DNA from 3 places in the Janthinobacterium sp. GW822-FHT07H10 genome. Region 1 is predicted to be linked to each of the others. Evidence: predicted binding sites of a transcription regulator. Region 1 holds the regulator's gene; each other region holds the start of a gene.
The links. The regulator FNR, encoded in region 1, switches genes on or off when oxygen is low (the NO sensors DNR and NnrR bind a similar motif). The targets are predictions, from matches to a motif close to TTGATNNNNATCAA.
Positions count from the first base shown of each region.

Region 2: a site for FNR is predicted at 1,662-1,675, ahead of ubiU (ubiquinone anaerobic biosynthesis protein UbiU). Genes of this name have one in related genera too.
Region 3: a site for FNR is predicted at 2,360-2,373, ahead of paaA (1,2-phenylacetyl-CoA epoxidase subunit PaaA). Genes of this name have one in related genera too.

Region 1 covers NZ_JBXAKS010000003.1:580,935-585,640, reverse strand. Annotated here, with positions in the region: gene ccoP (cytochrome-c oxidase, cbb3-type subunit III) at 1-33, shown strand, start outside; gene ccoG (cytochrome c oxidase accessory protein CcoG) at 37-1,419, shown strand; gene AC1RDJ_RS10410 (FixH family protein) at 1,475-1,999, shown strand; gene fnr (fumarate/nitrate reduction transcriptional regulator Fnr) at 2,125-2,883, opposite strand; gene AC1RDJ_RS10400 (response regulator) at 3,134-4,706, shown strand, end outside.
Region 2 covers NZ_JBXAKS010000011.1:36,995-41,700, reverse strand. Annotated here, with positions in the region: gene ubiV (ubiquinone anaerobic biosynthesis protein UbiV) at 1-551, opposite strand, end outside; gene ubiU (ubiquinone anaerobic biosynthesis protein UbiU) at 561-1,598, opposite strand; gene AC1RDJ_RS21995 (hypothetical protein) at 1,761-2,171, shown strand; gene AC1RDJ_RS21990 (ribonucleoside triphosphate reductase) at 2,295-4,046, shown strand; gene nrdD (anaerobic ribonucleoside-triphosphate reductase) at 4,043-4,243, shown strand; gene AC1RDJ_RS21980 (anaerobic ribonucleoside-triphosphate reductase activating protein) at 4,233-4,706, shown strand, end outside.
Region 3 covers NZ_JBXAKS010000001.1:355,214-359,919, forward strand. Annotated here, with positions in the region: gene AC1RDJ_RS01625 (M14 family metallopeptidase) at 1-741, opposite strand, end outside; gene AC1RDJ_RS01630 (hypothetical protein) at 884-1,135, shown strand; gene paaX (phenylacetic acid degradation operon negative regulatory protein PaaX) at 1,303-2,232, opposite strand; gene paaA (1,2-phenylacetyl-CoA epoxidase subunit PaaA) at 2,457-3,446, shown strand; gene paaB (1,2-phenylacetyl-CoA epoxidase subunit PaaB) at 3,475-3,759, shown strand; gene paaC (1,2-phenylacetyl-CoA epoxidase subunit PaaC) at 3,774-4,526, shown strand; gene paaD (1,2-phenylacetyl-CoA epoxidase subunit PaaD) at 4,526-4,706, shown strand, end outside.

The sequences.
Region 1 (4,706 bases):
AGCCTGTCGAATCCGCAGGCGCCCGCGAAGTAAACAATGGAACCTCAAGTCATCAAGATGTATGCGGCCCGCGAGCAAATCTACCCTCGCGAGGCCAAAGGACGCTACGCTACCTGGCGATGGGTATGCGTTTGGCTTACCCAGCTCGCGTTCTACGGCTTGCCGTGGCTGACGTGGAATGGCAGGCAAGCCCTGCTGTTCGACCTGACCACGCGCAAGTTCTACATTTTCGGCGTCGTGCTGTGGCCCCAGGATTTCATCTACCTGGCGGCCCTGCTGATCATCTGTGCGTATCTGCTGTTCCTCGTCACGGCCATCGCCGGGCGGGTATGGTGCGGGTTTTCGTGCCCGCAAACGGTGTACACGGAAATCTTCCTGTGGGTCGAACGCAAGATCGAGGGCACGCGCAGCGCGCGCATGGCCCTTGACAAGCAGGGCCCGTCGCTGCGCAAGACGGCCAAGAAGACGGCCAAGCACCTGGTGTGGGGCGCCATCGCCCTGTGGACGGGCTTTACCTTCGTCGGCTACTTCACGCCGATCAAGGAACTCGCCCATTCCGTGCAAACGCTGAACTTCGGCCCGTGGGAATGGTTCTGGGTGCTGTTCTACAGCCTGGCCACCTACGGCAACGCGGGCTGGCTGCGCGAGCAGGTGTGCAAATACATGTGCCCCTACGCGCGCTTCCAGAGCGCCATGTTCGACCAGGACACCCTGATCATCACCTATGACGCCAAGCGGGGCGAACCGCGCGGTGCGCTGAGCAAGAAGGCCGGCAACAACGACAAGCTGGGCGACTGCATCGACTGTACCCTGTGCGTGCAGGTGTGTCCGACCGGCATCGATATCCGCAACGGCCTGCAGTATGAATGCATCGGCTGCGCCGCCTGCGTCGATGCCTGCAACAGCGTGATGGACAAGGTCGACCGGCCACGCGGACTGGTACGCTACAGTACCGACCATGCGATGGAAAACAACTTCGACTCGAAGCAGATCCGCCAGCGCGCCATGCGCCCGCGCGTGCTGATCTACACCTCCATCCTGGCCCTGATCATCATCGCCGTGTGTACCTCGCTGGCCCTGCGCACGCCGCTGAAGATGGACGTCATCCGCGACCGCGGCTCGATGGGGCGCGAAGTGGAAGATGGCATGATCGAGAACGTCTACCGCCTGCAGATCATGAACACTTCGGAGCAAAGCCAGAGCTTCAGGATCAGCGTTGCCGGCTTGCCGGGCCTGACCTTGCTGACGCGCGATGAAGTGACCTTGCAGGCGACGGAAACGCTGGGCTGGCCGATCCGCCTGCGCGTGCCGCACGGCGTGGGAGAGAAGGGCTCGAACAAGATCACGATCGAGCTGCAGTCGCTGGACGACCCGTCGCTGCACGTGCGCGAAAGCGCCGTGTTCATCGTGCCACGTTAAGCAGGAAAGGCGGCAGGAATCCCCGTGTTCTTGCCGCCGTCACAAGGAGAAAACAATGTCCGACAGTCTGAAACTGCAAGCCCCCGCCGCGCCCTGGTACAAGCACCGCTGGCCATGGCTGCTGATGATCGGTCCCGGGCTGTCCGTCGTCGTCGGCAGCTTCATGGGCTATATCGCGTTTACGCAACCCGACGCGCTGGTGGTGGGCGACTATTACAAGCAGGGCAAGGCCATCAACCAGGACTTGCGGCGCGATACGGCCGCCAGCAACCTGGCCATGTCGACCAGCCTGGCGTACGACGTGGCGCAAGCACGCCTGACGGGCTCCGTGCACAGCTTCGGCAAGGCTTACCAGGCGCCGCTGCAGCTGCACCTGGCGCACGCGACCTTGCCGGAAAAGGATATCAAGCTGCTGGTGCAGCCCGACGCCATGGGCAACTTCTCGGTGGCGCTGCCGATGCTCGAGCGCAGCCGCTGGCAGGTGCTGGTGGAAAACAATACGCGCGAGTGGCGCCTGTCGGGCATCTGGACCTGGCCCGCGCAGCGCAGCATCGCGCTGCATGCGGACGAGGAACTGTAAGGCACTGCGCCGGGGAAAACCGTGGCGGGCGCCAGTGATGGGCGGCCGAGCAGCGCAGCTGTGCCGGTGTACAGCGCGCAGCGCAAGCCGCAAAGCGCGACGCGCAGCGGGTTTTGACGGTGCCGTTATTTGCAGGTGTCGGTGCCGGCCGTAATGGCTTTTAATTTTGCCGGCTGCAGGATCTCGATCTCGCGGTTCGACACGCGCAGCCAGCCTTCCTTCTTGAACTTCGACAGCAAGCGGCTGACGCTCTCGATGGTCAGGCCCAGGTAGTTGCCGATTTCCTCGCGCGACATGCGCAGCTGGAAGTTGCTGCCCGAATAGCCGCGCGCCTCGTAGCGCGACGCCAGGTTGACGATGAAGGCGGCAAAACGCTGCGTCGCCTGCATATTGCCCAGCAACAGCATCACGCTTTGCTCGCGCGTGATTTCCTGGCTCATCATGCGGTGGAAATGGCGCAGCAGGGTGGGCATATTGCCCAGCAATTGTTCCAGGCTGGAAAACGGAATTTCACACACTTCGCTGTCTTCCAGCGCCACGGCATTGCAGTGGTGGCGGTCGGCGCTGATGGCGTCCATGCCCAGCAGTTCGCCAGCCATCTGGAAGCCCGTCACCTGCTCTTCGCCGCCCGGATTGATCTGGTAAGTCTTGAAGTGGCCCAGGCGGATCGCGTACAGGTTCTGGAACGAGTCGCCGATGCGGAACAGCGAGGCGCCGCGCGCGACCTTGCGGCGGCGGCCGATAATCTGGTCCAGCCTGTCCATGTCGCCCACGTCGAGGCCCATCGGCAGGCACAATTGATGCATGCTGCACGTCGAGCAGCGCGCACGCAACGCTTCCACGTTCACGGCGGGCAAGGCTGGAGAGAGTAGCGCTTCTGTCATGTCAGTACCTTTTTGAAAATGCAATAACAAGTTTACTGCATAGCGCGCTTGCCTGTGCCATTTTCCCCGTCATTCACGCTAATTTCGCTGAATAAACGACGTCCTGCATTTAATTTTATGGCAACATCGTCAATTGCTGCTTTGACGGCGGGAATTTACGCGGCCGGCGCTTGCCAAGTTGCTGTATTGATAGGAAAATTCCTGACAGCATTATCTGCCGCCTGTCCCTTCGGGGACTGAAAAGGAAATCATGAAGCCTCTCGGCATTAAAGCAAAAGTCGCGCTGGCCACCAGCCTGACCTCGATCGCCATGATCGCCCTGGTCACCATGATCCAGGTCAAGCACATGCGCGACGATTTCACGCAAGTGCTGCTGGTCCAGCAAACGGCCCTGATCGAGCGCACGGCCGAAGAGCTCGACGACAAGTTGGCGATGCTGCTCGACATCATCACCCAGACGGCGCGCCACCAGCCGCCCGCCCTCATGGCCGACGCCGGCGCATTGCGCGAGTACTACACGCAGCGCGCCATGCTGGCCCTGTTCGACGACGTGCTGGTGCTCGACACGCAGGGCAAGGTGGTGGCCAACGTGCCCGAGGTGCCGGGACGCAACGGCACCGACGTGACGGACCGCGATTACTTCCATACCGTCATGCGCACGAAACAGGCGATGATCACGCAACCGATGCTGGGCAAGACCAGCCACTTGCCCATCGTGCAGATGGTCGCGCCCGTGCTGGACAAGAACGGCGCCGTGGCCGGCATCGTGATCGGCGTGCTGCGCCTGTACAAGGACAATATGCTGGGCCACCTGCGCACGGCCAAGGTGGGCAAGAGCGGCTATTACTTCATCCTCACGCGCGAAGCCGTGCCGCGCTACGTGCTGTACCCCGATACCAGCCGCCTGCTGCAGCCGCGCGCGCCGAACGCCAACCAGACCACCACGCAGCTGCTGAAAGAAGACGGCGAAGGCAGCATGGTCAGCACCAACAGCCGCGGCATCACGGCCGTCAACAGCTTCAAGCGATTGAAATCCGTGAACTGGCTGCTGGCCGCCTCGTTGCCCGTGGCCGACGCGTTCGAGCCGTTCAACGGCGTACTGTCACGGCTGGTACTCTGGAGCATCTGCGCCTCGCTGCTGGCCGCGGCCGTGCTGGGCTGGGTCACCGTGCGCCTGCTGTCGCCGCTGGTGCGCCTGCGCGACACCCTGCTGTCGCTGCGCGCCTCGGGCAACCGCTTCACCCCCGTGCCGGTGCAGCAGCGCGACGAGATCGGCGAGCTGACGGAGGCGTTCAACGGCCTGATGGGCGAGCGCGACCGGCTGCAGCACGAGCTCGAGGCGCGCGCAACGGAGCTGGAGCAGGAGCGCGACCGGGCCGAGGCGGCCAACCGCGCGAAGAGCGATTTCGTGGCCAACATGAGCCATGAAATCCGCACGCCGCTCAATGCCGTGCTGGGCATGGTGTATTTGCTCGGCAATACCAAGCTCAACACCGAGCAGCGCAAGTACCTGACCATGGTACGCGTGGCGGGCCAGTCGTTATTGGGCATCCTCAACGATGTGCTCGATTTTTCCAAGATCGAGGCGCGCCGCATGGATCTGTCTCCCGTCGAGTTCGACCTCGATGAAGTCATGAATACCCTCGCCACGACGATGACCATGAATGCCGGCGAGAAAGAACTCGAGCTGGCCATCGCCGTCGAACCCGACGTGCCGCGCCGCCTCGTCGGCGACGCCCAGCGGCTGCAGCAAATCCTCGTCAACCTGGCCGGCAATGCCATCAAGTTTACCGAGAGCGGCGAAGTGGTGGTGGCCGTCAGCC
Region 2 (4,706 bases), on a different contig from region 1:
GGCAGGTTGCGGTTGCGCGCCGTGAAGCAGCGCGCGGAAAACGCCAGCGGCATGCGGCCATAGGCAAAGACTTCCGTTTCCAGCCCCTCCGGTTTCTGGCGCTGCATCTCGGCCAGCGCTTCCTGGCCCATTTCCAGCGGCATCACCCAGCGCCGGGCGCCCAGGCGCGCCAGCAATTGCAGGCTGGGACCATTGAACAGGTTCAGGTGCGGGCCGGCGACGAAAGGCGCGCCCTTCGCCATGCAGTGCACGGCGCCCATGTCGTTCGCCTCGACCGCATAGCGGCCATTGCCCGTGATGCGGCGCAGGGTCGCCAGTTCGGCGCCCGCCTCGATCAGCGCCTGCGTCGACAGCACCACTTCCTTGCCGGCTGCGGCCAGCATGTCGGCGATGTCGAGCCAGTCGGCCAGGCGCAGTTCATGCCGGCGCGAGCACACGGTTTCGCCCAGGTAGACGATATCGACGGCGGTGCCGGCGATCTGCTGGTAAAACTCGAACACGGTGGCGCGCGGCCAGTAGTACAGCAAGGGGCCCAAAGAGAGTTTCAGCATGTTCATCCTTTATTTCCAGGAGCGGTGGTAAGCGCCCAACGTGTGCTGCTGGCCCTCGGCCAGCTTGTCCATGGCCGCCATCCAGCCCGGCTTGACGGCGTAGCGCGCATTGCCTTCGCGGCAGGCGTCGATCGCCTCGCGCCACACGCGCGTCACCTGCGCCACGTAGGCGGGGCTGCGCTGGCGCCCTTCGATCTTCACGGCGCGCACGCCCATGGCGATCAATTGCGGCAGCAGCGCCAGGGTATTCAGGCTGGCCGGCTCCTCGATCGCGTAATACTCTTCGTCGTTGACCTCGAAACGTCCCTTGCACAGGGTCGGGTAGCTGGCGTTCTCGCCCGGCGCGTAACGGTCGATCAGCACGCCGTTCAGGCGCGACTCCAGGCCGTTCGGCGTCTCCAGCCAGCGCACGGCCTTGGCCGGCGAGCACACGCCGTGGGTATTCGGCGCCTCGCCCGTCGCATACGAGGACAGCGCGCAGCGGCCCTCGACCATCACGCACAGGCTGCCGAAGCCGAAGACCTCGATCTCGACATCCGTCTTGGCGATCAATTGCTCGACCTGCGCCATGGACAGCACGCGCGGCAGCACGGCGCGGGCGATGCCGAAGTGTTCATGGTAAAAATTGATGGCCTCGTAATTGGTGGCCGACCCCTGCACGGACAGGTGCAGGCGCAGCTGCGGCTGGTGCTGGGCCGCATACGCCATCAGGCCCGGATCGGCGACGATCATGGCGTCGATGCCGGCCTGCGCGGCGCGGTCGATGGCGCTGCGCCATACGGCCCAGTTGTGCGGCTGCGGATAGGTATTCAAGGCCAGCAAGACCTTGCGTCCATACTGGTGCGCATAGCGCACGCCCTCGGCGATGGCCTTCTCGTCGAAATTGAGGCCGGCGAAATTGCGCGCGTTGGTGGCGTCGCGAAAACCCAGGTACACGGTGTCGGCGCCATTGTCGACGGCCGCTTTCAGGGCGGGCAGGCTGCCGGCGGGACAGACCAGTTCCAGCGGTCCGGCCACGCGGGTGGCGGTGGTTGCTTCAAGCATCATGATATTCACATTCCTGTGTCGGCTCAGGGTGCAGACTATAGCCCCGCCCATGGCGCCCAGTCCTTGACCCAGGTGAAGGAATGCATGCATGGCCGGCACGCGCGCGAATTGCTTGACCTGGCTGTAAAATGCCCGTCCCATTACCCGATTCCACTGACCGCCATGCCCCGCAAACCGCTGCTGATCTTCCTGCTGACCCTGTTCCTCACCGTGCTGCAGGTGCAGTGGGCGGCGCCGGCCGACGGCCTTGACGCCGAGACGCTGTCCATCCTGTCGCCCGAGGTACTGGGCGCGTATCCGGGCGTGCTGCTGCTGTTCCTGCAGGCCGCCTTGGCGCGCCGCGCCATGTCCGTGCCGCGCCAGGCGGCCATCTGCACGGGCCTGCTGGCCGTCTACTGGCTGCTGGCGAACTACGTCACCTTCGACTTGCGCGTCGCCAGCTGGAGCACGTTCTCGCCGCTGGAAATCTGGGCGCACGTGCTGCCCGCCTCCCTCCTCAGCATCGCCGTCTGCGGCGCCGCCTGGTTCGGCCTGAGCTGCTTCATCCTGCGCCAGGGGCGCGCGAAAAAGTAAACGGGGGCGCTTTTTTCACCTGCGTCAAGGATTTGGCAAGCAACTGTACGCCCCCTTTGACGTCACTACATTTAGTGATTAATCTCCATGAAAACACCGCATGTTGTGTTTATTGGAGATTCCATGTCAACTACAGCACCAGCAAGAGCAGCCCCCGGCCAGGTCGATGTCGCCGCGTCCGTCAATGAATATCTGGACCGGCGCGACTGGCGCGTGAACGCCAACGCCAACCAGGGTTATTCCCTGGGCGGCCTGATCCTCAACGTCTCGGGCAAGGTCATCGCCAACTACTGGCTCGACCAGGTGTACCCGCCGGCTGTGGGTGCGGCGCACCGCGAAGCGGCCCTGCACATCCACGACCTCGACATGCTGGCCGGCTATTGCGCCGGCTGGTCGCTGCGCACCCTGCTGCACGAAGGCTTGAATGGCGTGCCGGGCAAGATCGAATCGAGCCCGCCGAAGCATATGTCGAGCGCCATCGGCCAGATCGTCAACTTCCTCGGCACGCTGCAAAACGAATGGGCCGGCGCGCAGGCGTTCAGCTCCTTCGACACCTACATGGCGCCCTTCATCCGCAAGGACAGCCTGCGCTACGAGGACGTGCGCCAGTCCATGCAGGAGCTGATCTTCAACCTCAACGTGCCATCGCGCTGGGGCACGCAGACGCCGTTCACCAACCTCACCTTCGACTGGGTCTGCCCGGACGACCTGCGCGAGCAGATCCCCGTCATCGCCGGCCAGGAGATGGACTTCTGCTATGGCGAGCTGCAGGCCGAGATGGACATGATCAACCGCGCCTACATCGAGATCATGATGGCGGGCGACGCCAAGGGTCGCGTCTTCACGTTCCCCATCCCGACCTACAACATCACCGAGGACTTCGACTGGCATAGCGAGAACGCCGAACGCCTGTTCGAGATGACGGCCCGCTACGGCCTGCCCTACTTCCAGAATTTCATCAATTCGGAACTCAAGCCGAACATGATCCGCTCCATGTGCTGCCGATTGCAGCTGGACTTGCGCGAACTGCTGAAACGCGGCAACGGCCTGTTCGGTTCGGCCGAGCAGACCGGATCCCTCGGCGTGGTGACGGTCAACTGCGCGCGCCTGGGCCATTTGTGGCGCGGCGACGAGAAAGCGCTGCTGGCCGACCTGGACCGCCTGCTGGAACTGGGCAAGACCAGCCTGGAAATCAAGCGCACCACCATCGAGGAACTGATGCAGCAAGGCCTGTTCCCCTACACGAAACGCTACCTGGGCACCCTGCGCAACCACTTTTCCACGCTGGGCGTGAACGGCATCAACGAGATGATCCGCAATTTCAGCGGCGACGCCTATGACATCACGGCGCCCGAAGGCCATGCGCTGGCCGTGCGCCTGCTCGACCACGTGCGCGCCCGCATGCTGGCATTCCAGGAAGAGACGGGGCATATGTACAACCTGGAAGCGACGCCGGCCGAGGGCACGACCTACCGCTTCGCCCGCGAAGACCGCAAGCGCTTCCCCGCCATCCTGCAGGCGGGCACGCCGGACAACCCCTACTACACGAATTCCTCGCAGCTGCCCGTGGGCCATACGGACGACCCGTTCGAGGCGCTGGAACTGCAGGATGCGCTGCAGCGCAAGTATACGGGGGGCACGGTGCTGCACCTGTACATGACGGAAGCGCTGTCGGACGCCAACGCCTGCCGCGAACTCGTGAAGCGCGCCCTGAGCCGCTTCTCGCTGCCCTACATCACGGTCACGCCCACGTTTTCCATCTGCCCGCGCCACGGCTACCTGGCCGGCAAGCACGAATTCTGTCCCACCTGCGACGCGGAGCTCATCGCCCGCAAGCAGGCCCACCCTGTTGCATCTCTTGAGGAAACGCCATGAACGCACGTCCCGACTTCACTCCCGCCATCACTCTCGTCGACAGCGAACGCCAGCGCTGCGAAATCTGGACCCGCGTGATGGGCTATCACCGTCCCGTTGCCTCGTTCAACATCGGCAAACAGGGCGAATTCCACGAGCGCCAGTACTTTACGGAAACGGGCGCCCGGCTTGGCCAGCCCGCCTGCCATGGCGGCTGAACTGAAAGTGGGCGGCCTGACGCCCTTTTCCGCCAGCGACTATCCGGGCAAGCTGGCGGCCGTGGTCTTCGTGCAGGGCTGCCCGTGGCGCTGCGGCTATTGCCACAATCCGCACCTGCAGGCGCGCACGCCGGACGGCGCGATGCCCTGGCGCGACGTCCTGACCTGGCTGCGCCGCCGCGTGGGCCTGGTCGACGCCGTCGTCTTCAGCGGCGGCGAGGCCTGCATGGACCCGGCGCTGGGACGCGCCATCGTCGAGGTCAAGGCGCTGGGCTTCGGCATCGGCCTGCATACGGCCTGCATCTATCCGCAGCGCCTGACCGAGGTGCTGCCCCTGCTCGACTGGGTGGGCTTCGACATCAAGGCGCCGTTTGCCGACTATCGTCATGTGACCCGCGTCGCCGGCAGCGGCGATCCGGCGCGCGCCTGCCTGGACGCCATCCTGGCCAGCGGCGTCGCCTAC
Region 3 (4,706 bases), on a different contig from region 1:
CTTCTGTTTCACCAGGAACACTTCCGGGCTGCGCTCCATCGTCGGCGTCATCCATTCGCGGTTCAGGTTGGCGCCGGCCGCGTTGGTGCGCAGGTTGCCATGCACGGAACCGTCCGGGTTCATGTTCGGCACCACGTAGAAGACGGCGTCTTGCAGGCATTGGCGGGCAAATGGATTGGCCTGGTCCAGCAGCGCCTCGAGCATGCCTTCGACAAACCATTCGGCCATCGTCTCGCCCGGGTGCTGGCGCGCAATGACCCAGACTTTCTTCTCGGCATCGGCATCGCCGACCACCAGCAGATTCATGTCGCGGCCTTCCACGGTGCTGCCCAGGTCGATCAAGCGCACCAGCGGCGACGCTTGCGCGCTGTCGATCAGGGCCAGGTGGCGATCCCATGGGTACGGTTCGAAATAGGCGTAGTACACGCTTTCCTCTTCCGGCGTGTGTGCGATGGTCATCACGGTGCCGTCAAAGCTGGTGGGCACGCGGAACCATGTTTCGCGGTCGTAGCTGGCGACCGCCTGGTAATCCTTCCAGCCGTCCGGGTAGGCCGACTTGCCTGCATTCATGAAGCGGATCGTGCACGCCTCGCCCTGCGCGCCTTGCAGGCGGAAATAAAACCACTGCGTGATGTCGGCGTGGGAATCCTTGCGAATGTTCAGCTCGATGGATTGGGCATCGTTGGCGCGCAGCACTTCGATCGCGCCGGCATCGAATTGCTGGCTGATTTTAATGGTCATGAGTGTTCCTGATAAAAACAAGAGAGGTTTTGCATCGTGTGCAATGGCGCGATGATACCTGTTTTGTCTGCGTCTTTGTGCTGGCGCAAACGACGCGCGATGCGCTTTGCTAAGGTGATAGCTCGAACATCGGGAGATCATCATGGACGACAACGGTAAACACATACGCGAGCTGGAAAAGAAAGTCAGCGCCCTCAGCGACGCGCTGGCGCACCTGGGCAAGGGCACGACCTTGCAGGAATTGCTGCGCATCCTGCGCTTTCCCGGCTACACGACGCCGGCCGAATTCACCTTCAATGCCGCCATCCTCGACACCATGCTGGTGCAGGCCAATGCGCTGGAAAAGCTGGGGCAGGATTTGCTGGCCGGGGCGAAACAGGTCGTCGTCAAGTAATGAGCGTCTGATGAATCGTCTGATTGATCGTCTGATTGATCGTCTGATTAATCAGCGCCTGTTGCAGCACGCCTGCCGAACGCCTGCAAAATGTTCGGGGCCCGGCGCAGGGCCGCAGGCAGCGCAAACGTAGGCTTGGGCCCTGCAGCGCCGCCATGGACGTTTTCTCAGCTGTTCAACCCGCCGAAACGTTCGTAGAACCACGGCTCCACATCGGGCGCCTGTGCATCCTCGCGCCGCAGGGTGGCCAGGATATGCTCCTCGGCGGCCGCATACGTGATGCGGTACAGCGCGCGCGCCAGCGCGTAGGCCTGCGTGCCGGGCCACGGTTCGGGCAGCAGCTCGACGGGCAGTTGCGGATCGTGCAATTGCACGCGGCGGTAGGCGTGCGTCAACAGTGAGCGGATGACGAACGCTTGTTCGGCGTCGAACACGGGGTTGTCTTGCAGCAAGGTCAGCAGCGGCTGGAAGCTGGCGATGAATTTTTCATAGCCGGCCATCACTTCCGACAAATCCCAGCATTCGCCCACCATGTCGCGCAGCGGGCGCGTACTGACGCCCGGCAATTCCGTGGTGTGGCACACATACAGCTTGCCCTGCACTTCGTTGCGCGCGAGGATATCCTCGAGCGCTTCCGCATTGCTGGCCGGATGGCCGAAGATGCCGGGCGCGATCAAGCCATAGCCAGCCCACAGCAATTCCTTGCGCAGGGCGCCCCGCTCGGCGGCGCCGATGCTGCCGGCCGGGCCGATCACCAGGGTCCAGCTGCCATCCCAGTGCGCGACCAGCGGCGCATAGATGCGGCGGTAGGCGCGCTCGAAGCGGGCCAGCGCGTCGGGACGTATCGTATAGGCGCTGCGGCGGCCATCCCTTTGCGAGCTGAGCCAGCCTTCCTGCGCCAGGCGGAACACGCTGGTGCGCAGCAAGCGGTCGTTGACGCCGAACGGCGCCAGCAATTCGATCAGGCTGCCGAGCCAGATGGCGCCGCCGCGCGGCACGATGGCATCGCCGAAAATCGTCATTACCAGCGACTTCGAGCGGGGCGGGTCGGTGGCGAGGAAGGCGGCTATCCATGTGCTGCAAGCGGTGTTCTTCATGTGGTCCTGGTCTGGCCGTATTGGTCGTTTCAATAAAAGCAGCAGTTTACTTTGCCATGCGCCGGGGCGTGGACTATTTTTTCACATCATACCCCCGTAAAAGGCTCATAAGATACGGATTTATGAAATGATTCAAATCAAGTGTATGCAAATCGTTTTATGTATCGTATTATCCGTGTATCGCTTTGCGCTATAGCAAAGAAACACGACATGGGAGACACATCATGTACGCACAAATGGTTGAAACCGGCCTCAAAAACGTCCGCTCGATCGACGACATGGGATCGGAAGAACGCGCTTTTCAGGCGCGCATCGACGAAGGCATCAAGATCGAAGCCAAGGACTGGATGCCGGACGCCTACCGCAAGACCCTGATCCGCCAGATTTCGCAGCACGCCCACTCGGAAATCGTCGGTCAATTGCCTGAGGGTAACTGGGTCACGCGCGCGCCTACCCTGAAGCGCAAGTCCATCCTGCTGGCGAAGATCCAGGACGAAGCGGGCCACGGCCTGTACCTGTACAGCGCCGCGGAAACCCTCGGTGTCTCGCGCGACGAGCTGCTGGCTGCCTTGCACTCAGGCAAAGCCAAGTATTCCAGCATCTTTAACTATCCGACCCTGTCGTGGGCCGACATGGGCGCCATCGGCTGGCTGGTCGACGGTTCCGCCATCATTAACCAGATTCCCCTGTGCCGCTGCTCGTATGGCCCGTATGCACGCGCCATGATCCGCGTCTGCAAGGAAGAATCGTTCCATGCGCGCCAGGGCTACGACATCATGATGTCGCTGTGCAAGGGCACGCCCGCGCAGAAAGCCATGGCGCAGGATGCGCTGAACCGCTGGTGGTGGCCTTCGCTGATGATGTTCGGCCCGTCCGACGCCGCTTCCGTCAACAGCGCCCAATCGGCGCAATGGCGCATCAAGCTGTTTTCGAACGATGAGTTGCGCCAGCGCATGGTCGACCAGACCGTGCCGCAAATCGAATACCTGGGCCTGACCGTGCCCGACCCCGACCTGAAATTCAATGCCGAAACGGGCCACTATGAATTCGGCGAGATCGACTGGTCCGAGTTCAACAATGTCTTGAAGGGCAATGGCCCGTGCAACCGCGAGCGCCTGCAAACGCGCGTGAAAGCGTATGAGGACGGCGAATGGTTCCGCGATGCCTTGGTCGCGTATGCAGACAAGCAAGCCGCTAACAAAGCGGCAGCGTAAACAGATAAGACAGATAGGGGAGAGCAACATGAGCAAAGAATGGCCATTGTGGGAAGTTTTCATCCGCAGCCAGCACGGGCTGGCGCACAAGCATGTGGGCAGCCTGCACGCTTCCGACGCCACCATGGCGGTCAACCATGCGCGCGACGTCTACACGCGCCGCAATGAGGGCGTGAGCATCTGGGTGGTGCGCGCAGCCGACATCGTCGCCAGCAGCCCCGGCGACAAGGGCGCGCTGTTCGAACCATCGAACAGCAAGGTGTACCGTCACCCCACCTTCTTCCCGATGCCGGAAGAAGTCAAGAACCTGTGATGGGAGCGCCTGCGATGGATGACAAGGTCAATTACCTCCTGCGCCTGGGCGACAACGCCCTGGTCCTCAGCCAGCAGCTGTCGCAGCTGTGCGGCAAGGGCCCGGCGCTGGAAGAAGACATGGCGCTGACCAACGTGGCGCTGGACCTGCTGGGCCAGACGCGCTTGTGGTTCAGCTATGCGGCCGAACTGGAAAACGCGGGGCGCGACGAGGACGATATCGCCTTCCTGCGCGACGCCCACGACTTCAAGAACTGCCTGCTGCTCGAGCAGCCGAACGGCAATTACGCCGACACCATGATGCGCCAGTTCTTCTTCGACACCTGGCACTACTTCCAGCTGCTGGAACTGACGAAATCGGCTGACGCGCGCATCGTCGAAGTGGCGCAGAAGTCGATCAAGGAAGTCACCTATCACCTGCGCCGCAGCGGCGATCTTGTTGTGCGCCTCGGCGACGGCACGGAGCAAAGCCACGCGAAAACGCAGGCCGCGGCCGATGCGCTGTGGATGTACACGGGCGAGATGTTCAAGTACGACGCCGTCGACCAGGCCATGGTCGCCGCCGGCATCGCACCGCCGTCCGACATCCTGCGCCAGGCTTTCCTCGAGCACGTGGCCGAGATCTTCGCCGAAGCCACCCTGACCATGCCGGCGCCGGACGCCTGGATGCAAAAGGGCGGCAAGCAGGGCACGCACACGGAGCACCTGGGCTTTATCCTGGCCGAGATGCAGTTCCTGCAGCGCGCCTATCCCGGGGCGGAGTGGTAATGAACACGGCCACGGCAGCGCTGGACGCGGCCCAGGTCTGGGCCTGGCTCGGCGACGTGCCGGATCCGGAAATCCCCGTCATTTCAGTGGTGGACCTGGGCATCGTGCGCGCCGTCGAAGTCACCGGCGGCGATGCGTGCATCGTGACGATCACGCCCACGTATTCGGGCTGTCCGGCCA